Regions from separate parts of the Clostridium novyi NT genome, predicted to be linked through region 1. Evidence: predicted binding sites of a transcription regulator. Region 1 holds the regulator's gene; the other holds the start of a gene.
The links. Region 1 encodes NrdR, which represses ribonucleotide reductase genes. Its sites were predicted from a motif close to CACNANATNTNGTG; they were not measured.
Positions count from the first base shown of each region.

Region 1 (15,976 bases):
TGGGACTGCAAAAAATATAATTTGCCCTAATACATATTTTATAGTTATAATAACTCCCATTACATTCTCAGGGGATTTTAGTCCTATAAGAATACCTAAAAATACCCCTAGTACAAGTTTGAATATAAGATTGTTAAAAAGTTTTTTCATAGTAATCTCTCCTAAATAAAATTCTCCTTACCATATTATTATATAAAAAATAAAAACTTCAGCCTCAATACAGGGAGAAGTTTTTTATTTTTATAATAAAGGAGTATAAAATACTTCATTGTATATGATAATTTAATATATTTATTTGTGTCAATAAAAAGTTTTAAACAATTTATGATTTTTTATTTATAAGAAAAGTGAAATATTTTATGTGCAAAATCATTGCCTGGTTTTCCTATAAAATTATCGTACATTTTAATTATTGCAGTATTTTCATGAGACTTTCTTTTTGGTAGATTAAGGTCTTGGTTGTAAAGTACAGATGAACGTAGTTTTTTGTAATCCACAAGTTCTCTAGTAGTAGAATTTACATGAGGATGTCCACCTCCATTAATGCATCCTCCTTCACAAGACATTACCTCTATAAAATGATATTGTTTTTTTCTCATCATGTCAGAGTTTATAAATTTAAATACATTGGAGGAACCATTTATTACTGCTAAGTTATATTCTTTGTTGTTTATAGTTACTGTAGTTTCCTTGATTCCTTTAAAACCACGAACTTCTTTGTAGTCTATGTTATCTAGCGATTTATTTTCTAAAAGTTCTTTTGCTGTTCTAAGAGCAGCTTCCATAACTCCACCTGTAGCCCCGAATATAGCTCCAGCTCCAGAGTATTCTCCCATGGCTGGATCTTGAACTCCATTCTCTAAATTTGGAAAATCTATTTTTTTATCTTTTATTATTTTAATAAGTTCTCTTGCTGTTAATACAGCATCTATACTATCAACACCATTTACAGCCATTTCATCCCTTTGTGCCTCAAATTTTTTTGCAGTGCAAGGCATTATGGTTACAGTAAATACATCTTTAGGATCTAGATTCATAAGATGTGGATAGTAGGTTTTACTAGCTGCACCAAAAATCTGTTGAGGGGATTTTGTTGATGATAAATTAGGTAACAATTCTTTAAAATAATTTTCGGCTTGTCTTACCCATGCAGAACAACAAGAGGTAAACATAGGATAGGGACCATTATTTTTTATTCTCTCAACTAACTCCTCAGCCTCTTCAACTATTGTTAAGTCAGCTCCAAAATTCAAATCAAATATCTTATCAAATCCTAATTTTCTTAAAGCAGTATATAATTTATAAGTTACGTCAGTACCATAGCTCATATTAAAAGCTTCTCCAATTGAAGCTCTAACAGAAGGAGCAATTGCAACTATAACGTGTTTTTTAGGATTGTTAATTGCATCTAAAACTCTATCTATATGTGGAGTTTCAGAAAGTGCAGCCACTGGACATATATTTACACATTGACCACATAGTAAACAGTTAGTTTCATCTAAAGATTTGTCATCTGTAGTTTTTACTTTAAAAGAACCATTTATCATTTTTAAAAGGATAGCTTGTGTATTTGTTTTGTTTTTGCAAGTAACAGCACATCGTCCGCATTTAATACATTTATGTCTATCTATAATAATAGATTTACTTCTAGTATCAACATAGTTTTCTTCTTCATAATTATTCATGTTATAAATAGTTTTTGGACCAACTTTATATTTTTTTACTATATTTAAAAGTTCACAATCAAATTTCCTAGAACATTTAAAGCATTTAAATTCATGTTCGCTTAAAATTTCTGAAATTCTATTTTTTATAGAAGAATTTACAGTTTCAGAACATGTACTAATTTTCATGCCGTTTTTGGGGCGAGTGCAACAAGCCCTTTTGATTTCCGTTTTATTATCAAATGTAATTTCTACTTGACATAGATTGCATTTTCCTATATTTAATGGATCTTTAATATAACATAAAGTAGGAATAAATATATTATGCTGTTTTGCTATATCTAATATTGTTAAATTATCTTTTGTTTCTATCTCGTTATTGTCTATAGTTATTGTAATTTTACTCATGGTGATCTCTCCTGTTTAAGCACAAAGTTATATTTAAGTATAAAGTTCATTTTAAAATACTATTAGTTAATAATAATTACTATTTAAGTATAGATATTCACAATGTTAAAGTCAAGGGTTACCTTATGACTTGTTAAAATTTAAATTATTAAACTTACAATGTCTATAAATCTTAATGCAAACATATAATTAGATAAAAACATTTGGAGGAGGAAAAGAAAGATGGACTTTTATTCTATAAATAATCTAAAGATTATGGAAGTTATAGATGTTAATACAGGGTGTAAACTAGGATATATAAAAGACCTAGTTGTTGATTGTGATGATTGTAAGATAATATCATTAATAATACCAAAAGAAAAGGATTCTTTTTTTGGGAAAGATGAAAACATAGAAATAAAATGGGAAGATATAGTGAAGATAGGTGTAGATGTTATATTGGTAAGTATATCTGAAAATGATATTTTAGATAATAAATAGTAGTAATATATATTAAAAAATAGTATAATGTAAATTGAAATATTATATAAAGGGCGTGATTGCTTGAAATGTCCATATTGTGGTTTTGAGGAAAGTAAGGTTGTAGATTCTAGATCAACAGAAGACCATAAAGCCATTAGGAGGAGAAGGGAATGCTTAAAATGTAATAGACGATATACCACCTATGAAAAAATTGAGGATATACCTGTCTTAGTTATAAAAAGAGATTCTAATAGGGAATATTTTGATAAAACAAAAATAATAAATGGATTGGTGAAAGCTTGTCAAAAGAGACCAATTTCACGAGTTCAAATAGATTCTATAGCAGATGAAATAGAAAAGAAAATGAATAATGATATGTTAACTGAAGTTAAATCAGAATACATAGGTGAGCTTATAATGGAAAAGTTAAAGGAAATTGATGAGGTTTCATATGTGAGATTTGCATCTGTATATAGACAATTTAAAGATATAAATACCTTTATAGAGGAAATTACTAATCTTATGTCAGATAAACATATAGGTAAAATAAAAAAATAACTACAAAATGTGTTCTTTATAAAAGAAGTAAAACTGTGTACTATTAATAATTTTGTACACAGTTTTTTGATTTGAAAAGTTAATATATATTTTGAGGATGTGATAAAATGGAAAAATTTAAATTAGTTAAAGTTGATGATTTTAATTTTTTAAGTTTTGATGATGATAAAGTAGGAATTTATTTTTCTACAGCGGATGAAAATTTAGATTTTAATAAAAATACAGAAGAGGGACTTTTGAATTTACAAAATCTAAAAGAATGGTTTAATGTAAAAGAGGTAGGATATTTAAACCAAACACATAGCGATAAAATCTTTGATTATGATGGTATAAATCACGATGGAGATGCCATAATTACAAATAAAAAACAAGTTCTTATAGGGGTATTTACGGCAGATTGTGTTCCTGTCATTATATATGATAGAAAAAAAATTGTTGTGGCAGCTGTACACAGTGGATGGAAAGGTACTATAAATTGTATAGTAGCTAAAACTATAGATAGGTTAATTAAAGATTATAATAGTGAAATAAAAGATATTAAGGTTTATATAGGACCTCACAACATGAAGTGTTGTTATGAAGTAAGTGAAGAACTTATAGAAACTTTTAAAAATAAGGACATATATAAAGATACATATATAAATGATGGAAGAAATCTAAGTCTTAAGCAATGTATAATAAAGCAGTTAAATGATAAGGGAATTTGTGATGATCAAATTAATAAATTAAATATGTGCACATACTGTTCAAAAGAATATAGTTTTCACTCTTATAGAAAGTCTAAAGAAAAAAGTGGTAGAATATTTTCCTTTATATTTATTAAGTAGTTTTAGGAGAAATAAACTTCCTCATAAACCACAAAGAACTCAAAGCTTGACGTAATAATTAAATTAATGATAATATGATTTAATGAACTGATAAAAGAGGAGTCTTTGGAGGGAAAAATGCAAAACGAAATTTCAAAAGTACTAGCTGATAGTATTGCCGAAGAAGTAGAAATAGAAGTTGGCGATAAATTATTAAGCATCAATGGTACTAAAGTTAAAGATATAATTGATTATAAGTATTTAATAGTAGATGATTACGTTGTTATAGAAATAGAAAAAAGTTACGGAGAAATTTGGGAAATAGAAATAGAAAAAGATTTTGGGGAAGATATAGGATTAGAATTTAGAGATCCTATGCTAGATAGACCTAAAAACTGTCATAATAAATGTATATTTTGCTTTATAGATCAGCTTCCAAAAGGTATGAGAGATACATTGTATTTTAAAGATGATGATTCTAGATTATCTTTTCTGCAAGGTAACTTTATTACCATGACAAATATGACTGAAGATGATATAGACAGAATTATAAGATATAGAATAAGTCCAATAAATATTTCAGTTCACACAACTAATCCTGAACTTAGATGTAAAATGATGAATAATAGATTTGCAGGAACTATATACGATAGACTTAAAAGAATTACTGATGCTAAAATAGATGTAAATTGTCAAATCGTTTTATGTCCAGGTTATAATGATAAAGAAGAGCTAAAAAGAACAATATTAGATTTATATAAATTGTATCCTTACATAAATAATTTAGCCGTTGTTCCAATTGGAGTGACTAAATTTAGAAAACAAAATGGTTTAGTGGAATTAGAACTATTTAATGAAAAAACTGCCTCAGAAGAAATTGATAGAGTTGCAAAACTTCAAGATAAGTTTATAAAAGAAGTTGGAGAACCTTTTGTAAGATTATCTGATGAGTTTTATGTAATAGCAAAAAGAGATGTTCCAGAAAATGAATTTTATAATGGATTCCAACAACTAGAAGATGGAGTTGGAATGATAAGAAACTTTAGAGAAAACATACAAGATTCATTACATAATGTAGATAAAAGTATAAATTGTAGTTTCACAATGGTTACAGGAACTTCTGCATACGAAGAAATAAAAAATGCTGCTGATAAAATTATGCAGCAAAATTCTAACATAAAAATTGAGGTAAAAAAAATAATAAATAACTTCTTCGGAGAAACTATAACAGTAGCTGGACTATTAACAGGTCAAGATATTATAGAACAATTATCTCAAGGTGAAATTGGCAAGTACATAATAATGTCAGATAATATGTTCAAAAAAGGATATGAATTAGGGGATTATACAGAACTAATCATGTTAGATGATATAAAAATCTGTGATATAGAAGAAAGATTAAACAGAAAAGTTATAGTTTGCGACTACACAGGAGAGGATTTAATACAATTAATAAACAAATATGGGCAGGAGGAATAAAAATGGGTAAACCAATAGTTGCAATAGTAGGAAGACCTAATGTTGGAAAATCTACTTTATTTAATAAATTAGCAGGAAAGAGAATAGCCATAGTAGATGATATGCCAGGTGTTACAAGAGATAGAATATACGCTGAAGCAGAATGGTTAAACAATAACTTTACAATAATAGATACTGGTGGAATTGAACCAGAAAATGACGATATAATTGTAGCTCAAATGAGAAGACAGGCTCAATTAGCTATAGAAATGGCAGATGTTGTACTATTTATAGTTGATGGTAAGCAAGGATTAACAGATGCGGATAGAGAAGTTGCTCATATGCTAAGAAAAGCAAGTAAGTCAATAGTTTTAGCTGTAAATAAAATAGATAGAAGACAATTAGATGATAATATATATGAGTTTTATAATTTAGGACTTGGGGATCCTATGCCAATTTCAGCATCACAAGGATTAGGACTTGGAGATCTTTTAGATGAAGTTATAGAAAAGTTCCCAGAAGGTAATGTTGAAGAAGAGGAAGACGAATATATAAGAATTGCCATGATAGGAAGACCTAATGTTGGAAAATCATCATTGATTAACAAAATATTAGGAGAAGAAAAACACATAGTAAGTAATATACCAGGAACTACAAGAGATGCTGTAGATAGCTATGTAGAAACAGAAGAAGGAAAATTTGTTTTAATAGATACAGCAGGACTTAGAAGAAAGAGCAAAATAAAAGAACAAGTTGAAAGATATAGTGCAGTTAGAACACTAGCTTCTATAGAAAATGCAGATGTTTGTATACTTATGATAGACGCAACAGAAGACATTGCAGAACAAGATGAAAGAATAATAGGATATGCACATGAAATTAACAAAGCAATCCTAGTTATTGTAAATAAATGGGATTTAATTGAAAAAGATGATAAGACTATGAAAAACTTCAAAGACAAGTTAAGAACAAAATTATCATTCTTACCTTACGCATCATTCTTATTTATTTCTGCAAAGACAGGTCAAAGGGTTCACAAAGTATTAGGAATGGCAAAAGAATGTTATGGCAACTACTGTAAGCGTATAAAAACAGGAATATTAAATGATATTATAAATAAAGCTGTTCTTATGAAAGAACCTCCAGTAATGGGAACAAGAAGATTAAAAATTTACTATGTAACTCAAATAGGAACTAAACCACCTACATTTGTTTTCTTTGTAAATGATCCTGAACTTTTACACTTCTCTTATAGAAGATACTTAGAAAATAAACTAAGAGAAAGTTTTGATTTTAGTGGAACTGGAATCAAGCTAGAGTTTAGAGAAAGAAAAGAATAATAAATTTTAAAACAATATGCAAATTTATATGATGATAGATGAGTCAACTTAATTTATTTTAAGTTGGCTTTTTATTTTTTGTAATATTTTAAAGGATTAATTAATATATTTATTATTAAAATTAAGACAGATTTATAAAATAATTTATTTTATAAAAATTTAATGAAGATTATTAAAGATTTTATAATATTTATACTTATTTTAAATATATATATTATATAAAAGGAAGTATTGGGAGGGGTAAAGTTGGAAGATTTTAACATATACAAAGATATTGCAGATAGAACTCAAGGGGACATATATGTAGGGGTAGTTGGACCTGTTAGAACCGGAAAATCTACATTTATAAAAAGATTTATGGAACTTATGGTTATACCTAACATAGAAAATACTTATAAAAAACAAAGGGCACAAGATGAACTTCCACAAAGTGCATCTGGTAAATCTATTCATACCACAGAACCTAAATTTGTACCTAATGAAGCTATAGAAATTGCTTTAAATGAAGAAACAAAATTTAAGGTTCGTATGGTAGATTGTGTTGGTTATATTGTAAAGGCTGCTCTTGGATATAATGAAGGAGAAACGCCTAAAATGGTAATGACTCCTTGGTATGATTATGAAATTCCTTTTGAAGAAGCAGCGGAGATTGGAACAAAAAAAGTAATTAATGAACATTCTACAATTGGACTTTTAGTTACTACAGATGGAAGCATAACAGATATTGATAGAGAAGATTATGTTGAAGCTGAAGAAAGAGTAGTAAATGAATTAAAATCTATTAATAAGCCATTTATAATAATATTAAATTCTAAAAATGCTAACAGTAAAGAAACTAAGGAACTAGGAAAATCACTAGAAGAAAAATACAATGTTCCTGTACAAATTATGGATATAGCTAATATGCAACAAGAAGATATAACAAATATATTCCAAAGAATATTAAAAGAATTCCCTATAAAAGAAATAAATATTGATATGCCAGAGTGGATTGAAAAATTAGATGTTAATCATTGGTTGAAAGAAGACTTCATATCTTTAATTAAAGATATGTGCCAAAAGGTTTATAAAGTGAGGGATATAAAAGAATTCGCAAATAAATTTGATGAAATAGAGTTTTTAGAGAATTCAAAGCTTAAAGAAATAAATATGGGTGAAGGAAATGCAAGAATACAATTAAATCCAAGACACGAATTATTCTATAAAGTATTAAGTGAAGTTTGTAGTCAAAATATAAGTGGAGAAAATGAACTTTTAAATATAATGAAAGAATTAAGTAAAGCAAAAGTTGAATATGATAAAGTAGCTAGTGCTTTAATTGATGTTAAAGAAAAAGGATATGGACTTGTATCTCCAGAACTTAGTGAAATGACTTTAGAAGAACCGGAAATAGTAAAACAAGGTACTAGGTATGGAGTTAAGTTAAAGGCTAGTGCACCATCATTACATCTAATTAGAGCTGATATTGAAACTGAAATATCTCCTATAATAGGAACGGAAAGAGAAAGCGAAGAGCTTGTAACATCTCTTTTAGAACAATTTGAAAGTGATAGATCAAAGATATGGGAAAGCAATATGTTTGGTAAGTCACTAGAAGTTATGGTTAAAGATGGACTGCAAAATAAGTTATACAAGATGCCTGAAGATGTTCAAATAAAAATGAGAAAGACTTTAGAGAAAATCATAAATGAGGGCAATGGAGGACTAATCTGTATAATATTATAAAAATATAATAAGATAATAAAAAACTAGGATGGAAAATCCTAGTTTTTTATTATATAAAAACACGAACTATAATAAAAAAAATAAAATTAATTTTCATAACGGGTTGACATATATAAGGGTATATAGTAAAATTATATTGAAATTAAAAATAAAACAGAATATTAATCACGTACTCATATAAGCCCAGAAATAAGGTCGGGCGTTTCTACCAAATACCGTAAATATTTGACTATGAGTAGTCTAGTGTAAATTATATAATAAACCACTTAGATTGCTTATAGCCTAAGTGGTTTATTCTGTATTTACACAGGAGGACAAAATATGGACAAGTTTTTTAAACTCAAAGAAAGTGGCACAGATTTAAAAACAGAAATAACAGCAGGAATTACTACCTTTTTGGCAATGGCGTATATTATAGCTGTAAATCCTAATATTTTAGGAAGTACAGGAATGCCAAGAGGAGCTATATTAACTGCCACTTGTTTAACAGCAGGAATTACTACAATATTCATGGGACTTTATGCAAACTTACCTTTTGCATTAGCATCAGGAATGGGACTCAATGCTTTCTTTGCATTTAGTGTAGTTAAAATTATGGGAGTAGATTGGAAAATTGCATTAACAGCTGTTTTTGTAGAAGGTATTATATTTATTATTTTATCATTGACTAATGTGAGAGAAGCTGTTGTAAATTCTATTCCAAATACATTAAAATTGGCAGTTACAGGCGGTATAGGAATGTTTATAGCGTTTATTGGATTTGCTAATGCTGGTATAGTAGTAAAAAGTCCTGAAACATTTGTTAAGATAGGTAACTTTACTACTCCAACTGTAATAGTGGCATGTATAGGTATTGTAGTTATAGTAATCTTATCAAAGAAAAATGTTCGTGGAGCGTTACTATGGGGTATAGTAGTAAGTACATTAATTGCATGGGCATATGCATTAGTTAATACAAAGGTTGCGGCAGAACAATACAATATATTTTTACCAAATGGTATTTTTAGATATGAATCAATTAAACCAATAGCATTTAAATTAGATTTTTCATATATAACAGATAGCAGTAAGATTTTATCGTTTTTAACAATAGTATTTACATTCTTATTTGTAGATTTCTTTGATACAGTTGGAACACTTGTTGGTGTTGCATCTAAAGTAGGTATGATTGATGAAAAAGGAAGAGTTAAAAATGCTGGAAAAGCATTGCTTATAGATTCTATTGGTACAACAGTTGGAGCTGTTATGGGAACTTCAACAGTTACTACATATGTAGAAAGTTCAGCAGGAGTTGCTGAAGGGGGAAGAACAGGACTTACATCAGTTGTAACAGGAATATTATTTTTAATATCTATGTTTTTAGCACCATTATTTATAGCTATACCAGCATGTGCTACAGCACCAGCGCTTATAATTGTGGGATTCTTTATGATAGAAAATGTAGTTAAAATAAACTTTTCAGATTTTATAGAAGGAGTACCAGCATTTTTAACAATTGCACTAATGCCTTTAACTTATAGTATTGGTGATGGATTAACATTGGGAATATTATCTTATGCAGTATTAAATTTAATAAATAACTTATTAACAACTGATAAAAATAAAAAGAAGAAAGTTTCATATATAATATATATTCTTGCAATATTGTTTATAATAAAATTAGTTGCAGTAGGAATTAGGAATAAATAGTTAAATTAAAAATCGTATAAAAATTAGCTTTTAATAAAAATTAGACTAACCTTAAAGTTAGTCTAATTTTTATATTATAAATAGTAATTTATTAATGTATTTTATTATAGTAGAAAATATGATATTATAGTAAATATGCATTTTTAGTTAATTTAAACTTGAAATTTCAATAATGGTTTATGTATAATGAATATGAACTTATTATGTGCTGCGGAAGGATGGTAAAAATGTTAAAAAGCATGACGGGCTTTGGAAGGGGAACGACAAAAGAAGGAAGTAGTCGCAGTTTTACTATTGAAATTAAAAGTGTAAACCATAGATATTTTGATTTGAACTTAAAAATGCCTAGAAACTTATTATCGTTAGAAAGTAAAATAAGAGAGTGTTTAAAAGAAAAAATCAATAGAGGAAAAATTGATGTTTTTATAACTCAAAATGTATATTCTAATGATGATATGGAAGTAAAATTCAATGAACAATTGGCAGATAGTTACGTTAATTGTTTAAAAGAAATTAAAGAAAGATATGAAACTAAAGATGATATTTCAGTATCGCTTATTTCTAAATTTCCAGATGTTATATCTGTAGAAAAAAAAGAAGAAGATTCAGATGAAATCTGGAGTTACATGAGAGAACCTCTAAATGAAGCTATAGAATCATTAGTTAGCATGAGAGAAAAAGAGGGTAAGAAATTAAAAGATGATGTTACAAATAAATGTAACATTATACAAGAATTATTAAAGGATATTGAAAAAAGAGCTCCTTTAGTAGTAAAAGATTATAAAGAAAGATTAAACGATAAGATTAATGAACTTTTAGAAAATAGTGATATAGATGAATCTAGAATAGCAATGGAAGTAGCTATATTTGCAGATAAGGCCGCTATAGATGAAGAGGTTGTAAGACTTAACAGTCATATAATTCAATTAAAAGATACATTAGAAAAAAGTGAACCAGTGGGAAGAAAACTTGATTTCATAATTCAAGAAATGAATAGGGAAACCAATACTATTTCTTCAAAAGCTAATGATTTACAAATTGTAAATTTAACTATAAATATGAAGAATTACATAGAAAAAATCAGGGAACAAATACAAAATATAGAATAAATTTTGGGAGGACTAATATGAGTATTAAGTTAATTAACATTGGATTTGGAAACATAGTTTCTGCTAATAGACTTGTGGCTATTGTAAGCCCTGAATCAGCTCCTATTAAAAGAATTATACAGGAAGCAAGAGACAGAGGTATGCTTATAGATGCTACATATGGTAGAAGAACTAGAGCTGTTATAATAACAGATAGTGATCATGTAATATTATCAGCTGTTCAGCCGGAAACAGTTGCACACAGACTATCTTCTAAAGATGAAGTTAATATTGATGAGGTAGATGAATAATGAATCAATCGGAAAAAGACAATCAGGGGCTTTTACTAGTAATATCAGGACCATCAGGGGCAGGTAAAGGTACCATTTGTAAAGAACTAATGAAGAATGGAGATTTTTGGTTATCAGTTTCAGCAACAACTAGATCTCCAAGAAAAGGTGAAGTAGATGGTCAAAATTACTATTTTTTAACTAAAGAAAATTTTGTAGATAGAATAGAACAAAAAGATTTTCTTGAATATGCAGAAGTATACGGAAACTATTATGGTACTCCAAAATCAAATGTATTAGAAAAACTTAAAAATGGGAAAGATGTTATATTAGAGATAGATATTCAAGGTGCTTTAAAAGTAAAAGAAAACTATCCTAAAGGAATTTTTATTTTTATATTACCTCCTTCTATGGAAGAACTAAAAAATAGAATAATAAAAAGAGGTAGTGAAACAGAGGAATCATTAATGACTAGATTCAAATCTGCCTATAAGGAAATTAATTATGTTTCAAAGTATAATTATGCTGTTATTAATGATGAAGTAGATAAAGCGGTTGAAAAAATAAAAAGCATAATAATAGCCGAAAAGTGTAGTGTAGATAGAATAGAACAAAATATTTTTTCTAAGGAGGGTTTAATCCATGAACAATTATATGATTAATCCATCAATTGTAGATTTATTAACTAAAGTTGACAACAGATACTCACTAGTTACTGTAACATCTAGAAGAGCAAGACAAATAATAGATGGAGATGAAGCTTTAGTAAATGTAGAAGATGCATATAAACCACTTACAACAGCAATACATGAAGTAAATGCTGGAAAAGTTTCTTATGAGTCTTTAGTGGAGGGAATAAAATAGAATGGATAAAAAGAAAACTGTAGTAGTTGGGGTAACTGGCGGCATTGCAGTTTACAAAGCTTTAGACGTAATCAGTAGATTAAGAAAAGCTGATGTAAATGTACATGTTATAATGACAGAGCATGCTACAAAATTCGTAAATCCACTATCATTTCAATCCTTAAGTCAAAATATGGTTACTGTAGATATGTTTGCAGAACCTAAAGCATGGGAAATACAACATATATCATTAGCTAAAAAAGCAGATTTAATGTTAATAGTACCTGCTACAGTAAATATACTAGGAAAAGTTGCAAATGGTATAGCAGATGATATGTTATCAACTACTATTATGGCAACAAAAGCTCCTGTTGTATTTGCTCCAGCAGCTAATACAAATATGTTTTTAAACCCTATAGTACAAGGAAACATAAGAAAATTAAAAGAATATGGATATAAATTTATAGAACCTGCATCAGGTAGACTTGCTTGCGGAGATGTAGGCGCAGGAAAACTTGAGGATACAGAAATAATAAGTGAAATAACACTAAGTATGCTTTATGATAAAAAAGATTTAGAAGGCAAAAAAGTATTAGTAACAGCAGGACCTACTATAGCTCCTATAGATCCAGTTAGATATATAACAAATAGATCTAGTGGTAAAATGGGATATGCTATAGCAGAAGAAGCAAGAGATAGGGGTGCTGAGGTTATTTTAGTTTCAGGACCTACAAGTATAAAGAAGCCTTTTGGAATTAAAGTTATAGATGTAAAAACTAATGCTGAAATGTTAAAAGCTGTAGAGAATAACTTTGAAAATTCTGATATAGTTATTAAATCAGCAGCAGTAGCTGATTACAAACCTAAGACTTATTCTGAAAAGAAAATAAAAAAAGGTGACGAAGAATTGTCACTTGAGTTACAAAAGGATACTGATATATTAAAGAAATTAGGATCTATAAAGAAAAATCAAGTATTAGTAGGCTTTGCAGCTGAAAGTAATGATTTAATTGAAAATGCTACATCAAAGCTACATAAGAAAAATTTAGATTATATAGTAGCAAATAATATAGTTTCTAATGATACTGGATTTGCATCAGAAGATAACAAAGTAACTATATTATGTTCAGATGGTAGAAAAATACCTCTACCTAAAATGAGCAAAAAACAAGTTGCTAGAGAATTGTTTGATTTAATTAATGAAAAGCGCTAATGCGCTTTTTTCTTGTAATTATAGAATTTAATTGTAGGTAAGGGTGAATTAAGTGTATCAATATGCTGGAATAGTAGTAAACAATGAATCGGTTCAAGTTGATAAAATTTTTACTTATAAAATACCAGAAGAGTTAATAGGAAAACTAAAGGTTGGTCATAGAGTTAAAGTGCCTTTTGGAAAGGGAAATAAAAATATAGATGGATTTGTTATAGAATTATATGAAGAATTTCATAATAAATATAAAATAAAGTCCATTACAAATATCTGTGATGAATTCACTGTTTTAAGAGAAAAAGATATAGAACTTATTAAGAAAATGAAAGAAAAGTACCTCTGTACATATTTAGAGTGTATAAAAGTAATAATTCCTACAGGAATAATAAAAGGAGTTAGAAATAAAATAAAAGAGGTAATATATATAGGAAATAATCTTTCGGAAAAATTTAATAAAGAACCTTATACTAGTATATATAATGTAGTAAAATCAAATAATGGAGTATATTCTAAAACAGAAATAAGTAAAAATTTCAAATTATCCTTATCATCTATTAATACTATGATTAAACATGGATTTTTAACTAAAAATGAAACTATAGTAAATAGGTTTAATAATAATGTCTATAGTAACTATGAAGAAAAGACTTTGAATGAGGAACAAAAGGTAGTTACAGATTTTATATTAAATTCAAATAATAAATTATTTTTAATTCATGGCATAACAGGTAGTGGAAAAACCGAGATCTATATGAACATGGTAAAAAACATGATAAGTCAAAATAAAGAATGTGTAATACTAGTTCCTGAAATATCTCTAACACCTCAGATGGTAGAAAGATTTAAAGGTCGATTTGGAAAAGACATTGCTGTATTTCATAGTAAACTTTCTGATGGAGAAAGATATGATGAATGGCTTAGAATAAAAAACAAACAAGTTAAAGTAGCTATAGGTGCAAGATCAGCTATATTTTTGCCCTTTGATAATTTAGGTATGATAATTATAGATGAGGAGCATGAAGGAAGTTATAAGTCTGATAGTAATCCTAAATACAATGCTAGGGAAATTGGAGAACTAAAGTGCAATATTGAAAATTGTAAACTTGTACTAGGTTCTGCTACACCCTCTGTTGACACTTACTATAGATGTATGAAAGGCGAAATAGAATTACTTACTCTAAAAAATAGAGCTGATGGAGCCACTTTGCCAGATGTATACACAGTAGACATGAGGGAAGAACTTAGAAGTGGAAATAGGTCTATTTTTAGTAATGCTTTATATGATGGAATAGAAAAAGCACTAAACAATAAGGAACAAATAATTTTATTTTTAAATAGAAGAGGATTTTCTACCTTTGTATCATGTAGAGAGTGTGGATATGTGTTTAAATGTAAACATTGCGATATATCTCTTACTTATCATAGCAAAGGAGATTATTTAAGTTGTCATTATTGTGGAGAAAAATATAAAGTTCCTAAAATATGTCCTAAATGTGGAAGTAAATATGTAAAATATTTTGGTGTTGGAACTGAAAGAATTGAAAGAGAAGTTAAAAAGTATTTTCCGGATGCTAGAACACTGAGAATGGATTTTGATACCACAAGAAAAAAGAATTCTTATGATTACATATATAATACTTTTAAAAATGGAGAAGCGGATATATTAATAGGTACTCAAATGGTAACAAAGGGACTAGACTTTAAAAACGTTACATTGGTTGGGGTAATAGCAGCAGATGTGTCCTTAAATCTTCCGGATTTTAGATCAGGAGAGAGAACTTTTCAACTTATAACTCAAGTTGGAGGAAGAGCTGGAAGAGGTTCAAAAAAAGGAAGTGTTGTAGTACAGACATATAGCCCTGAAAATTATAGTATAAGATATTCTGCAACTAGTGATTACGAGAATTTTTATAAAGAAGAAATAGGACTTAGATATGATATGGATTATCCACCTTTTTCTAAAATACTAGCTATAAACATTAGCAGTAAAAATGAAAATTTATTAATAAAAAATATACAAAAAATTGGTGTAATATTAAAAAATTCACTTGAAAAAAATAATAAAATAGATATGTTAGGACCATGTCCTTGTTCAATTTCAAAAGTAAAGGAATTTTACAGGTGGCAGATATTAATAAAAGGCCAATTTGATAACAAATTAGCATTAAATATCAAAAAAATTATTTATAAAAACTTACAAGATGTTTATAATGATGTAAGGATAAGTATTGATATTAATCCAAGTACACTATTATAAGCATAAAAATTAAATTACTAGGAGGAATTAAAATGGCATTAAGAAATATAAGAGTAGAAGAAGATTCTATATTAAGAAAGAAGTGTAGAGAAGTAGAAGAAATAAATGATAGAATATTAACACTTATAGAAGATATGAAAGAAACAATGTATGAAGCAGATGGAGTAGGACTTGCAGC
Region 1 covers NC_008593.1:1,435,820-1,451,795, reverse strand. The annotation lists gene NT01CX_RS06825 (dicarboxylate/amino acid:cation symporter) at 1-150, opposite strand, end outside; gene NT01CX_RS06820 (ferredoxin hydrogenase) at 333-2,072, opposite strand; gene NT01CX_RS06815 (YlmC/YmxH family sporulation protein) at 2,295-2,552, shown strand; gene nrdR (transcriptional regulator NrdR) at 2,616-3,092, shown strand; gene pgeF (peptidoglycan editing factor PgeF) at 3,200-3,919, shown strand; gene NT01CX_RS06800 (DUF512 domain-containing protein) at 4,037-5,377, shown strand; gene der (ribosome biogenesis GTPase Der) at 5,380-6,696, shown strand; gene spoIVA (stage IV sporulation protein A) at 6,943-8,421, shown strand; purine riboswitch at 8,575-8,673, shown strand; gene NT01CX_RS06785 (NCS2 family permease) at 8,743-10,110, shown strand; gene NT01CX_RS06780 (YicC/YloC family endoribonuclease) at 10,338-11,219, shown strand; gene remA (extracellular matrix/biofilm regulator RemA) at 11,237-11,509, shown strand; gene gmk (guanylate kinase) at 11,509-12,150, shown strand; gene rpoZ (DNA-directed RNA polymerase subunit omega) at 12,131-12,352, shown strand; gene coaBC (bifunctional phosphopantothenoylcysteine decarboxylase/phosphopantothenate--cysteine ligase CoaBC) at 12,354-13,544, shown strand; gene priA (primosomal protein N') at 13,597-15,798, shown strand; gene def (peptide deformylase) at 15,831-15,976, shown strand, end outside.

Region 2 (15,976 bases), 1.2 Mb from region 1:
AGACTTTAAAACTCCTAATGATCTAAATATCTTATCTTCAACCTCATATTTATATTTAGTTTTCATTCTTTCTCTTGCTAATCTTTCTTGCTGTATAATTTGCTTTACTATGCCCTCTAAACTAGTAATGATCTGTTCTTCCGCACGTCCTAAAGTAATTTGATTAGATATTTGATATAAGTTACCATAAGCTTTTGACCCTTCTCCATATAACCCTCTTATAGTCATACCAAGTTGAGTTATTCCATTTAAGATCTTTACTATATCCTTATTGGCAGTAAGAGCAGGAAGATGAACCATAGCTGATGCACGAAGCCCTGTTCCAAGATTAGTTGGACATGCTGTAATATACCCAAGTTTTTCATGAAAAGCATACTCTAAATTTTCTTCAAGTAGATCATCAAGCTCATTTATAGATTTAAAAACCTCTTTAAAATTTAAGCCTGATGTTATTGTCTGTAATCTTAAATGGTCTTCCTCATTTATCATAATGCTAATAGTTTCATCATTGTCTATTAAAAATGCAGAACCTTTAGCATGTTTTATAAGTCCCCTACTAATAAGATGTTTTTCAAGATACATCTTATTAGTTTCATTATCATTTTCCCATAAATGATTACTTTTTAAATTATCTTTCAAATCAGGTATTGTAAAAATAGCATTTTCAACCTTCTCCACAACGTCTTTTGCAGAATCCACAGTTAATTTATTTGGAAAAGGTATTCCCTTTAGATTTCTCGCTAGTCTAATCCTACTACTAAGTACAATATCTTCACTTGCATTATTTACATTTATCCAATTCTCCATACTCTCACCCCCTATTTTTCTGTAATTTCCTTTTCTATTTCTTTTATTTTATCTCTTATTTCTGCAGCTTTTTCGTATTCTTCCAAAGCTATAGCTTTTTGCAATTGTTCTTTTAAGTTTAGGATTTTTCGTCTATGAATTAAGTCTTTTCCTAGCTTTTTAGGTATTTTTCCAACATGCTCAACATTTCCTTGAACTCCTCTTACAACTGATAATATAGCAGGACTAAAATACTTATAGCATTCACTGCAACCAAGCAATCCCTTTTCTTTAAACTCTCTATAAGATGCTCCACAATTTTTGCATTTTATCTCTTCAACTGTATTATTCTTAGTAGTATTGTTTACATAGTCCATTAAGCCACCTATAATATTTTGAAAAGAAAATGGAGCCATTATATCCATATCAGAAGTTAAATTAAAACCTTCACTTTTTCCTGCACACTCTGAACATATGTTAGCTTCTTTTTTTACCCCATTCACTATTTTAGTTATGTGTATTGTAGCTTCATTTTTATTGCATAACTCACAAAGCAAAATATCACCCCTCTGAACTTTTGTAAATTCTCTTACATATTCTATATTTTACCACTTTTCTTGAATTTTATAACAAAATAATATTTAACATAGCTTTTAATATTTGAGCCCTAAGAATATTTCTTTCTTCTGGTGCTATAACTAAATTTCTATCATTTACTGATATCTTCATAAGTTTAGCTTCTCTTTCTGTTATAAAATCTCTCTCTTGAAGTCCTTGGATTATGCCATAAGCTGTATTTTGGGTAATACTATTTCCTATTTTTTTATCAAATAGATATTTTAAAGAATCATTATTCTCATACTCTATTTTTCTTATCTTTATACAGCCTCCACCCCCCCTTCTACTTTCAACATAATATCCATTATCCGTTGAAAATCTGGTAGTTAGTACATAACTTATTTGAGATGGAGCACATCTAAAATGACTTGCTAAATCATTTCTCCCTATTTCAAGTTCACTATTTTCACTGTCATTTAACATATCTTTTATAAATTCTTCGATTATATCTGATAATCGCGCCATATAATCACCTCTATTGACTTTGTCTTTCTTTGACTTTAATTATATTATATTATTTTTGTAAAATAAATTCAATTACTAATATGTTATTGGTTTTAATCGTTTTTTATACAAAATTAAAAATAAAATACCCCATAATTATATGGAGTATTTTATTTCGTAAGATAATTAATTTTATTTTTTTGTTTTATCTATATTTGACATATATTTATTAACATATTAAAGCAAAGGGATTATCCGAAATATCTGTTTAATAATCCTCTGAATGCTGATCCGTGTCTAGCTTCATCTTTACACATTTCATGAACTGTGTCATGGATAGCATCGTAGTTTAATTTTTTAGCAAGTGTAGCTAATTTTTTCTTTCCTTCACATGCACCATGTTCTGCTTCAACTCTCATTTGTAAGTTTTTCTTAGTGTCGTTTGTTACAACTTCACCTAATAATTCTGCAAATTTAGCAGCGTGTTCTGCTTCTTCAATAGCTATTCTCTTATAAGCTTCTGCAACTTCTGGATATCCTTCTCTATCAGCTTGTCTACTCATAGCTAAGTACATTCCAACCTCAGTACATTCTCCTGTAAAGTTAGCTCTTAATTCTTCTATAACTTCTGGATCTATGTCTTTTGCGATTCCTACTCTATGTTCATCTGCCCATTCTAAGTTTTCACATTCTTCATTCTTTTCTACAAACTTATCTTGTGGCGCTTTACATTGAGGGCAAAATGCTGGTGCTTCTTCTCCTTGATGAATATATCCACATACTGTACAAACAAATTTTTTCATAATAATATTCCTCCTAGATTTAATATATAATTCTTTTTATTTTCATTTTATATTTAATTCGTATTTGTTAATACTCTTTTGTTTTTAATAATAATTATTAATTACTGTAGTTATACTATATCTCATATCATATATTTTTTCAAGATATATTTTTTTAAAATTAAGGTATTTTATAAAAATAACTCATTTATTATTTGTTTTTCTTTTATTTACGTCCTTTTTTAATCTATATAGGAATTTATTCTTTTATAGTTATATTTTTAAAATACTTTCTTTTGTCCATTTCTCCATAGCTTTTATATCCACACATACTTTTAGCTTTTTTAACTCCATTAACAATAGCTTTTTCCATTACCCTTGCAGCAAGTAATCCAACTACATTTACATCTGCACTAACTTCTCCTGTTGCCATTGAAAAAATAGTGTCTCCGTCATACATAGTGTGTACTGGATATATACTTCTTGCATATCCATTGTGAGCCATAGATGCTACCTTATTTATTTCTGACTTAGTTAATTTAGCATTAGTTACTATCGCCCCTATTGTTGTGTTACCATTAAAAGCATTTTTATTATCACTATATTTACTTATCATTATTTGTTCTGTGTTTCTAAATCCAAATTTATCTTCATTTAAAATTCCAGCAACCACATCTCCTGTTTTTGAATCTATTACATCTCCTAAACAATTAACTGCAACTATAGCCCCTACCATTAAATCACCTTCTTGTACTGCGTAGGTTCCAAGTCCACCTTTCATAGCATATTCTCTGCCTAAAACTTTACCAACTGTAGCTCCAGTTCCAGCACCTACACTTCCCTCCAAAGCTTCATCACTAGTTGCATTTAAACAAGCCTCATATCCCATATCTTTATCTGGTCTTATTGTGTGATCGCCTACTACCAAATCAAACAATGCGGCTCCACAAACAATAGGTACTTTTGTAACTCCAACATCAAATCCAAATCCCTTTTCTTCTAAATACTTCATTACACCTGATGCTGCATCAAGCCCAAAAGCACTTCCTCCAGTTAAAAGTATAGCTTGTACTTTTTCCATCATATTTAACGGATTTAAAAGGTCTGTTTCTCTAGTGCCAGGAGCCCCTCCTCTTACATCTACTCCAGCTACTGCTCCTTTTTCACATAGAATAACAGTACATCCTGTAGGTCCATCAAAATTTTGAGCATGTCCTATCTTTATTCCTCTTATATCTGTAATTTTTATATTTTTCATTGAAACTCCCCCTATTTTTTATAACAATTAAGCTATGTCTAACATGTATAGTCTATCTAAATACTACACCGAAAACATAGCTAAATTAAAATTAAAGTAGTAAAATCCATAGATTCTACTACTTAATATATAAATTCTTAATTATTTTCTTATTTTTTTACCTGCAAATACAATTGGTATTGTTATTACTATAGCAACTATCATTTCAAGCCAACAATGGCTTACACCTATTCCTAAAACCCATTTTCCTATAGTGCTAGGGTCTCTTTTTAAAGCTTCTGCTATCTTATTGCCATATATTATGTATCCCATACCTAAGAAACCAACAGTATTCATTAATGTTCCAAAGGCTGCTGATGCTCCTACCTTTACGCTTTCCTTTTTACCTGGGAAAAACTTATATACATAGTAAGCAACTAATCCTATTAATATTCTTGGTGCTATAGACACAAGTGGATTATAGGCTATAAATGATATTACAGTAGGTCTCATAATAGCAGTTGCAAAACTTATAATACCAAATACCAATCCCATAAGAGCACCCATTAATGGTCCTTCTAATATTGCAACAATTATTACTGGTACATGAATTATTGTTGCACTTACAGGTGGAATTGGAATTATTCCAAGTGGAGTAAATCCAAGTATTATTGATATTGCTGCAAACATTGCAAATACAGTGATTTTTCTTGTTTTTTCTTTTGTAGTCTTTACAGTCTCCTTATTATTGTCAGTTGAAATATTTTTTTCCATAATTATTCCCCTCCGTTCTTATTCCCTTTTAGGATATAAGTCGAATTAACCAAACTTAATTATTAATTTTAAAATGTTTTAAGTTCACTTTCTTTTTAGAATACCGACTTTGTTAACATTCTAACACCTTTTTTATAAAATTCAAAGAGTTTTTTTAGTTTATTTCCATTATTTTATACTATAAATTTTTATGGGATTTCTTGCTGTGAATTTCAACTTTGTATAAAACATACATCATAACTGCTGCTACCACAGAACATACTGCAATAACAAGCCACGCCCAATTTAAAGCTCTATTTTTTATGTATAATCCCATAATTTTAGGACCTATCGCATAGCCTGTACCTGCTATTAAAGGAATGATAGAATTAACCCTTCCTCTATGGGACATTGGTGTGTGATTTGCTATATATACTCCTTGGTTGGTTGAGGCTATTATCTCTCCAACAGTCCATATAATTGTTGATATTATAAAAAATTCATAGCTTTTTACATAAAAAAGCATTCCAAAACCTACAGTATAAAATATTCCTGAGAGTACCATATTAAAAATGGCATAATTTTTTCTAGTTAAATGTATTATAATAAACGTGAAAAATACAACTACTATAGCATTTATGGACATTAAACTTCCATAAAGCACAGCTCCATTTTCAGGATACGTTTCTTTCACTTGAAGGGGAATCAAAAATCCATTTTGAGCGTAAACAAAGGAATATATTAAGCATACTAATGAAAATATAAGTAAAGTAGGCCTTTTCATCATTATCATAAATAAATTTCCTTCCTCACTTTTTTCATCAATATTATCTTTTTCTATTTCCTCTTCTCTTATATCGTGTATACTCTCTTTTACAAAAACTATAATTAATATCAAGGAAGATAAAGTAGTTATTGCATCTCCCCAAAATATCCATCTAATATAATTCTTATATAGAACCCCTGCAATTAATGGTCCAACTGCAATACCTATATTTATTCCTAAATATAAAAGCGAAAAAGCTTCCTGTCTGTTTTTAGTATTAGTAAGATCTCCTATTAAAGCTGCACTTGCTGGTTGAACAGCCCCTCCAAAAAATCCAGAAATAATTAAAAGCCATGGCGTTATCATAGAATACTCATAAAACCCACATGGTATAAGGGTTATTGCAGACATAGCTTGGAATATCAATATAATCTTTTTACGTCCTATTATATCTGAAAGTTTACCTCCAACTATTGACCCTAAACCCATAAATATTGCTGCCATTAACATAAAGTTTCCAACTCTATCTGATGTCATTCCCATCTTTTCCGTTAAATAAATCGTTAAAAATGGGTAAACAAAGTTTCCCAAACTATTTATAATTCTTGCAAAAAATATAGCAATTATACTTTTTGGTAATCTAGCATATCCTCTTATTGTATGTTTAAGCCCCATATTTCCTCACCTATTCCTTTAAAATATGATATATGGAAATATAATCTACCAAAATATAAAAAATTATATTCTAATAGATTATATTTAACCATTTTTATAAATACTATTTTAGGTTTACCTATTATTTTGCAAGTTCATACATAGCATGAGCATAAATTTTAGTGTTTTTAATTAAATCATCAATTTTCATATACTCGTTAGCTTGATGATCTAAGTCAGGTTCACCTGGGAATATTGGGCCAAAGGCAACTATATTAGGCATCTCCTTTGCATATGTTCCTCCACCAATTGATAGTAATTTTGTTTTATCTCCTGTTTGTTCTTCATAAACCTTTGAAAGTACTTTTATAATCGGATTATCCTCTGGAAAATATAAAGGTTCTTGATGATCCATATTTTCTATCTTTATATCTGTGTTAGATAATGTTTTATTTAAACCATTTATCATATCTTCAAATTTACATGTTACAGGGTATCTTAAATTTAATGTCATAGTTACCTTATCTTTATTCATATTTACTACACCAACATTAAATGAAAGTTTTCCTGATACTTCATCTTCAAGTCCAACACCAAAAGATTCTCCGTAAACTTCCATACCAATGTGCTTATTCATAAATTTAATAAAGTTAACTATATCACTCTTTTCAAGTGGTAATTCTCCTATAAACATGAATAATTGCATTATGGCGTTTTTACCTAGTTGTGGAAGGCTTCCATGTGCTGCAACACCCTTTGATTTAACAACTACCATATCATCCTTTGGTTCTACTGATATATCAAATCCTGTTTTATCAACAAACTCTTTTGCTGCACTTATAACTAAATTAGCATCATTAATTAAAATTCCAGCTTCACAGTAGTCAGGAACCATATTTGCCTTTTGACCACCCTTTATATAAGCTATAGAACTATTTTTACTGTCTAATTCTTTTACTAAATCAAATATTGTAAGTCCCTTTTCTCCATTTATAATTGGATATTCAGCATCAGGAGTAAATCCAGCAATAGGTGCTTTTTCACTTTCGAAATAACGATCTATTTCTCCTTCTGAACCACTTTCTTCGTTAGTTCCAAAAATAATTCTTATTTTTTTAGAAGGTTTAATTCCAGCATCTTTAATAGCCTTAAGACCATATACACAAGCAATCATAGGTCCTTTATCATCCATAGTACCACGACCAAATATTTTGCCATCATGTACTTCTGCTGCATAAGGTGGATAAATCCAGCCATCCCCTTCTGGAACTACATCAACATGACCTAAAACTCCTATGTAATCTTCTCCCTCACCGTATTCTGCATAACCTATGTAATTATCTAAGTTAACTGTTTTAAACCCTAGCTTATCACATAAATTTAAGCAATATTCAAGAGCTTTTGCTGGTCCTTCTCCAAAAGGCTTATTTTCCTTTGGTTCTTCTTTAACACTTTTTATTAATATTAACTCTTGAGTAGACTTTACAATGCTTTCTTTCATGTTATCTACTAAATTATTTATCTTCATAGACACTTCCCCTTTCTTTAGTAAATATCTTTGTAAAATTATATCATAATAATAATATTTGCATATACATATATATTATAACAAAATAGTAACTCTAAAGGTTTATAATTTGCTTCCACTGGTAATAATGTTAAAAGAAGTAGTATTACAAAAGATTGGAGGAAGGTATATGGAAAAAGATCTTTTATCATATGATGTATTAGAACGTAAGATTATAAGTTACATATCTACAGGTCGCGACTTTTTTAAAAATAACAACATACATAAAGCATTTTCTATGTTTGATAAAGCCTTAGAACTTAACAATGATTACGCTGAAATATATTTGGCAAAAGGAGAGGCTTACATTGAGATGTGCGATATAAGTTCAGCTGAAAAGTGTATAAAAAAATATATACGAATAAGCAACGATACCTTTAAAGGATATTTAAATATGATAGAAATCTATATAATGTCTGATGACTTTGATAAAGCACTTGTATTTTGTGATAAACTCATATCTCAAAATAAAGCAAACTATATGGTTTATTACAAAAAAGCTTATGTGCTTGTTCAATTAGGTAAAGTCTTTGATGCTTTAAAATGCTATGATAAATGCATAGCTTTAAACGAGAATTTTTATGAAGCCTATTGTAATAAAGGAGAACTTTTAATAGGTCTTTGTATGCATGATGAGGCTTTAAGCACATACTCTAAAGCAATAACTATAGATAATGACAATTGTGAAGCTTATATAGGTAAAGCCCTTGTTTATTTAGATATGGGTGATTATAAATCTGCTTTTCCACTAGCTAAAAAAGCTTACAAATTAGAACCTGATAACAATTGGTGTAAATGCTACTATACAATAATTAAAGACACTATAAATAGACAATCAAAATCCCAAGGTAACATATTATTTCCTTTTGAGTGATTTAAAAATACCACAGACTTATAATAAACCTGTGGTATTTTTTATATATTCTTTTCAATTATTTTATTATTTTTAAGACTACTTTTTACATCTATAATTCTTTGATTGCTAGAGCCAGTATATTTTTTAGCTCCTTCTTTAAGTCTTTTATCAAACTTTCCATCTATAAGTACATCAACAGATTTTAATAATTTTAATTTATCCTTATCTTTTAAAATTTGTTCAAAAGTATATCCTGTGTAACACCAAATATCAAGATTTTCTTCTTTTAGTTTATTAGCAAGAACAGTAAGTTCTCTGCATTGTTCAAATGGTTCCCCTCCAGAAAAAGTTACCCCTTTAATTAATGGCATATTGGATTTTATTCTATTTAAAATATCTTCAACTTCAATATCGTCGCCATAATTTGCATTTTGCATCTCTTTATTTTGGCACTCATCACAATTATGATTACAGCCTGATAAGAATAATGCGCTTCTTATCCCTTTGCCATTTACCATAGTATTGTCTAAGAACCCTGCTACACGAAGATTCATCTTTTAATCACTCCAAATTATTAATAAGTATTTATATGTCTATCTCCATTGTGTGAAAGTCTATCTCTACGTTCAGCTACTTTTCCAGCACCAAATCTTTCATCTAAAGAAAGATATCCTGTTACCCTTGATATTCCTTGTATGTTTGTGCTTCCACATTTAGGACAGTTACTTTCAAATACTTCTATCTTTTCACCACAATCTCTACAATATCTCATATGGAAGTTGATACCTATATAACTTATATTAGTTTGTTTGTACGCATAATCTATTATAGATTTTACATCTTCTGCTTCTGGATAGCCATCCATTTCAATGTAAGTTATATGTCCACCGTTACATATTTTATGGAATGGTGCTTCTAAATCTATTTTATCTTTAATTGATATCTTGTATCCAACTGGGATATGATAACTATTTGTATAGTAATCCTTATCTGTAACTCCCTTTATTTCTCCAAATACATTCTTATCGTGAACAATGAATTTTCCTGAAAGTCCTTCAGCTGGAGTTGCATAACAAGACCAATTTAATTTATCTATTTCTTTATATTTATCACAGAACTCTCTTATGTAAGATACTATTTTAATTCCTAAATCATGAGTTTCTTTATCTTCTCCATGATGTTTTCCAACTAGAGCTATTAAAGTTTCTGCAAGTCCTATAAATCCAATTCCCCAAGTTCCTTGTTTTAAAATTGGTTCTATAGTATCTTCTGGTCCTAAGTTTTCAGAACCTCTCATTAATTTTTCTCCTGCTACAAATGGTAAATCCTTAACCTTTAGATTCTTAAGAACACTGTATCTGTGAAGTAAAGATTCTCTTGCTAAATTTAATCTGCTATCTAATAATGAGAAAAACTTAGTTACATCTCCCTTTGCAAGTATTCCAAGTCTAGGTAAGTTTATTGTAGTAGGCGCTATGTTTCCACGGGCTGCTGGCCCTGGTTCTCCGTTTACATTTGACATTATATAAGTTCTACAACCCATTGTTGCAGCAACTACTCCTTTGTCATAGTATTCCTTATTAAAGTCCGCATCTAAATTCATAAACATAGGATTCATTCTTTTACTAGCAACTCTACACGCAAGTTTGTAAAGATCATAATATGGGTCTTGTGGTTCTCTATTTACACCTTTTTTAACTCTAAAAATTATATTAGGGAAAATAGGTTGTTCTCCTTTTCCAAGTCCTTTTTCATACTCTTCTAAAAAGATTCTATCAATCATAGCCGCATCTTTGTTATCTGGTAATCCAAGGTTTATAGAACTAAAAGGTACTTGGCTTCCTGCTCTTGAATGCATGGTATTTAAATTATAAACAATACCTTGCATTGACTGATGAACTACTTTTTCTAGTTTCTTTTCTACAATCTCATCTAAGTTATCTATATCACCTAGATATTCTTTGTATTCCTTTTTAATTTCTTGTCTTGACATATCTACAAAAGGAGCCATGTCATTATCAAAGTTAGTGTGAGATTGTCCTCCGAACATATCATTTTGAGTGCTTTGAAGTAATATACAAGATAACTCCGCTGCTGATTCTAATCTCTTTGCTGGAAGAATTGTTCCGTATCCTGTGTTAAATCCTCTACGCAATATCTTTCCAGTCTCTATATTTAAACAATTTATTGTTAGATTATATGAATCTAAATCATGATAGTATAAATCTCCGTTTTCATGAAGCTTTGCTAAATGCTTTGGCATCATTCCAAGATTGTGCCACTTATTAGATTCACTAGCTATTCTAAGAAGTTTTGAACTAAAGTTATTTCCTACATTTGCATTATCTCTATCTGTTTCTACACCGATTTTTTGGATAACAGTCATTAAATGTGATTTCTTTTCTCTTATCTTAGTTCTTTCTCTTCTGTAATTAGAATATGTTTTCCATATTGTTTCATATCCATTTTGTTGAAGAACACATTCCACAATATTTTGTATTTCTTCTACCGAAATTTCTTTACAATTTATAATTTCAATTTGCTCTATAACCTTTTGTGTAAGCTCTATAATCTCGCTTTCTTTCAAGGCAAAAGCTATCTCATCCGCCGATCCCTTTATAGCATTCTTTATATTTATTGAATCGAAGGGAACCCTTCTCCCATCCCTCTTAACCACATATAGCATATTATTTTCCTCCAACCACAACATATTGTACTTTGCCTATTATACTCTACAAAGATTTTTATGGCAATTCTATAATAAACTATATTAAATTAATACCATGAATTTAGTTTTCTTTTCTTCCTTTTATTCCGTTTTTTAAACTCTTAGTAATATTGACATTAATTAAAATTTATTTATATATTAAATTTATATTCCCAAAATATGGTTTTATTGAATAGTATAATAATATATAAAATTTAGGAGGTCTTTATTTTATGAGTTATACTACCAATAAACAACCTCAAGGTTATCCATACTTTGTAACAAGTAAATTAAGGGAAGATATGATTGGCGAACTAGTAGCAATAAATGACTATTCTTTTATTATTTCAAATTCCAATATAAAAGAAATAAATGATGTTTTATATCACATTAGACAAGAGGAACATAATCATTATGGAATGCTTTTAGAACTTCTTAGAAAATATGATCCTATGGAAATGGATGCTTATTTAAGAGTAATTGCACACACCACCTTAACACCAGTAAAGGAATACTTAACTGTAAATAGTGGAATAACAGATAAATTATTATTAAATTATCTAAGGGAAGGTGCTAAAGGTGAACTAGAAGCCATAATATTATATGAACAACATTTGGCTGAAATACCTTACTCAGATATAAGAGAAACTTTGCAAAAAATTGTATATGAAGAAAAAGAACACCTTGAAGAACTTACTCTAGTATTAATTAACTATGATAAGGACAAATATGGTTCTATTAAAAAATAATATAATTCATAGTATAACATTGTTAGGATATAGTGCATATTATATATTATAATTTAATAATATTTATAGTTAGCACAAAAAATATTATCCTATTCTCTTGATATTTTTACCATATTATAGTTGAAACTTCCAGTGGTAAATAATATAATATAGTTAATATTCAGTATTTTCTAAAAATAACAAGGAGGAATGCATATATGAAAAAAGCTGATGAAATAAACACACAAAATGAAACTAATAACTCAACTACCAATCCTAGTAAGGAGCTAAATGAAAAGAAACCTTTCTTAATTACTAAAGATGTTATAGACGATTGTCTATCAACTTCTATCGATTAATGTCATTATGAGTACTATAAGAAAATTAAAGCAAAAGCAGAAACCTTTTGTAATTAGTTTCTGCTTTTACTAAAATATTTTCTGTGTTTTTAATTTCTTTCATAATTCGATATCTTATTTATTGTATTATCTTCATTTGCAAATACTACAATAGGTTTGTAATCTTTCGCTTCTTGTTCATCCATTGAACAATAACACATAATAATTACCTTATCTCCTACTTGTACACATCTTGCTGCTGCTCCATTCAAGCAAATAACTTTACTATTTTCCTCACCTGGAATAACATACGTTTCAAATCTAGCCCCATTATCTATATCTACAATCTGAACTTTTTCATATTCTAATATGTTTGCCGCCTTCATAAGTGCCTTATCTATAGTTATACTTCCTACATAACTTAATTCTGCTTGTGTTACAGTTACTCTATGAATTTTTGATTTTAACATATTTAATTCCATTGTCTATTCCCCCAACTTAAAAATAAAATTATCTATTAATCTTGTTTTTCCGATAAAAACTGCAATAGCAACTAATACATCTCTTTCTATATTTTCAACTGGTTCTAATGTTATACTGTCTACAACTTCAATATAATCAATTTTACCAAGATGTGATTTCTTTATTTCATTTTCTATTGTTTCCTTTATTTTTGAAGTTTTTCTAATACCCCCATATAATAATTCTTTTCCTTTTCTAAGTCCCCTGCTTAAAACTAAAGCCTCTACTCTTTCTTCCTTAGATAAATATTTGTTTCTAGAACTTTTAGCAAGTCCATCACTTTCTCTAACTATTGGGCAACCTACAATTTCCACATTAAAATTTAAATCTCTAACCATTCTTTTTATAACAGCTAATTGTTGAGCGTCCTTTTGTCCAAAATAAGCTCTTGTTGCTTGGGATATGTTAAATAACTTACTTACAACAGTGCAAACCCCTCTAAAATGTCCTTCTCTCTTTGCACCACATAATCCATCAGTTAAATTCTCTACATTTACATAGGTACAAGCATCATGAAAATACATTTCTTTAGGATCTGGATTAAATACTATACTTACCCCTGCCTTATTACATAAATCAACATCATTTTCTATACTTCTAGGGTACTTATCAAAATCTTCATTAGGTCCAAATTGAGTTGGGTTTACAAATACACTTACTATAACTTTGTCATTTTCCTTTACCGCTCTATCTATAAGACTTTTATGTCCTTCATGGAGACAGCCCATAGTTGGAACAAGGCCTATAGTTAATCCTTCTTTTTTCCACTCATCAACATATTTTTTAACTTCATTTATTTTATTTAATTTCAACATATATAAACACACAAAACTGCATTAACAGCCTGTATTTCCCCCCTTTATATTTAAAACCACTAGTATAATTTATCTAAAACACTTTCATCTATTTTGAAGCAATGTTCTTTTGATGGAAAAGTTCCCTCTTGTACTTCCTTTATATAAGCCTTAAAACCGTCCTTCATAAGTTCACCTACATCTGCAAACTTCTTTACAAACTTAGGACTCATATCTGAAAACATACCTAACATATCTTGATAAACTAAAATCTGTCCATCGCAACCAGCTCCTGCACCTATTCCAATTGTAGGTATTGAAACCGCCTTAGTTATAAGTTCCGCAAGTTTTGCAGGTACACATTCTAGTACAATTGCAAAAGCCCCTGCTTCTTCTATCTTTTTTGCATCTTCTATTAATTTTTGAGCTTTTTCCTCATCTTTACCTTGTACCTTAAATCCACCAAATACATTTATTGATTGTGGAGTAAGTCCTATATGAGCCATTACAGGAATTTGAGCATTTACTATAGCTTTAATTTGCTCGATTACAGTTGCTCCCCCCTCTAACTTTACAGCTGTAGCTCCACCTTCTTTTATAAGTCTTCCTGCATTAACTACTGCATCATAAACTGAAGATTGATACGACATAAAAGGCATGTCTCCAACAACTAAAGTATTCTTTACACCCCTTGAAACCGCTCTAGTATGATGTATCATATCTTCCATAGTTACACTTAAAGTATCTTCATATCCAAGACAAACCATTCCTAATGAATCCCCTACTAATATTCCGTTTATACCTGATTCATCAATTAGCTTTGCTGTAGAATAGTCGTAAGCTGTAAGCATTGTAAGCTTTTCTCCATTATTTTTGGCCTTTTGAAATGTTGTTACAGTGTTTTTCATTTATATTCCCCCCAAATATTCTTCTAATTCCCCATAATTAACTTCTGAATTTTTAATTTTAGAAAGTTTTAATAGATTTGAAGATAAACATTTATACATTTCTTTATCTTCACTTGGAATAACCTCTATATGTTTTTTTATTGTTCCTATGTCCCCTCTTTCTACTGGTCCAGTTATAGCCCTTAAAACTCCATTTTCCTTTAGGTTTTTTATATTAGACTCTATAAGTGGGAAAAATGCATTAATTGCATCCTCATTTGATATTCCACACTTATTTAAATACTCACATCCTAAATTAATAATAGATAACACTAAATTAGACACAGTGACATTTGCTAAATGATATAGCTTTTTGTTTTGTGGCTTCATCAAAAGAACCTTATTTCCTAAAGAAACTAAAACTGAATACAAGTAATTGAGATACTTGGTATCACCTTCTATAGAAAAATAAGCAGTATTTAATTTTTTATAATCATTGAATTTATCACAAAATGGGAACATTGGATGAATAGAATATCCAAAGGCACCTGAATTGTCTATATTTGAAAAGATTTCTGAAGATAATGAACCACTGGTGTGGCATATGATTTTGTCCTTAATATTTAAGTTGCACATTTTATTCCATATATCATGTATTACATCATCAGGAGTAGTAATAAATATTGTATCACTATTTTCTATAAGATCATTTAATTTTTCATAACAATTAGAATCAGTAAATTTAGAAGCCTCATATGCAGACCTATAGGTTCTGCTATAATACCCCGAAACACTTATTCCTTTTTCAAAAAAATATTTGCCAAGAGAGAATCCAACTCTCCCTGCTCCAATAAAACCGATTTTCAATAGGCATCACCTCTTTATTTAAATTTAAGACGTGATACAAAAGTCTCATTCCTGACGATATGAGCAACGATTAAAAATATTATCTTTTAATATAACAATTAGGTGTAGCTCTCCATAGATACTACCCATCTTTTTGATTTTATCATATTTTTTTCCAATGTTAAACAAAAAAATAAGAAAAACCTCAAATTACTTTTGAGGTTTCCATACATATTCTCCATTTTTATCTATATATCCTATTTTTCCTTTAACTTCAACAAGTGCTAATCCATCTATAAATTCATATGCATCAGTAAACTTAGGTTCTATGACCATTTTATTTTGCATATCAATATATCCCCATTTTTCACCCACTTCAACAGCAATAAGACCTTCACTTATTACATCAACGTTATCGTACTTCGCTTCTATTACTACATTTTCATCTTTATCTATATATCCATATTTATCATCACTGCATACTACAACATATCCATTGTTAAAGTCATCAGCTTCTTCATATTTAGGCTCTATTACTATATCACCACTTTTATTTATAAACCCAAATCCCCTTTTAACCTCAACTGCAGCTAATCCTTCTTTAAAATCTCCTGCTGATAAATATTTAGGAGGTAATACAACTTCTCCATTTTTATCTATATATCCAAACTTTTTATTTATATCTACAGCT
Region 2 covers NC_008593.1:188,762-204,737, reverse strand. The annotation lists gene NT01CX_RS01090 (protein arginine kinase) at 1-807, opposite strand, end outside; gene NT01CX_RS01085 (UvrB/UvrC motif-containing protein) at 819-1,343, opposite strand; gene NT01CX_RS01080 (CtsR family transcriptional regulator) at 1,411-1,869, opposite strand; gene NT01CX_RS01075 (NADH peroxidase) at 2,100-2,651, opposite strand; gene NT01CX_RS01070 (P1 family peptidase) at 2,890-3,888, opposite strand; gene NT01CX_RS01065 (ECF transporter S component) at 4,030-4,641, opposite strand; gene NT01CX_RS01060 (MDR family MFS transporter) at 4,820-6,061, opposite strand; gene pepV (dipeptidase PepV) at 6,183-7,568, opposite strand; gene NT01CX_RS01050 (tetratricopeptide repeat protein) at 7,738-8,481, shown strand; gene nrdG (anaerobic ribonucleoside-triphosphate reductase activating protein) at 8,523-9,017, opposite strand; gene nrdD (anaerobic ribonucleoside-triphosphate reductase) at 9,038-11,149, opposite strand; gene NT01CX_RS01035 (ferritin family protein) at 11,404-11,919, shown strand; gene NT01CX_RS12185 (hypothetical protein) at 12,117-12,257, shown strand; gene panD (aspartate 1-decarboxylase) at 12,347-12,718, opposite strand; gene panC (pantoate--beta-alanine ligase) at 12,722-13,573, opposite strand; gene panB (3-methyl-2-oxobutanoate hydroxymethyltransferase) at 13,633-14,460, opposite strand; gene NT01CX_RS01015 (Rossmann-like and DUF2520 domain-containing protein) at 14,461-15,306, opposite strand; gene NT01CX_RS01010 (WG repeat-containing protein) at 15,496-15,976, opposite strand, start outside.
Region 2: the regulator NrdR is predicted to act here: its motif matches at 11,166-11,179, upstream of nrdD (anaerobic ribonucleoside-triphosphate reductase).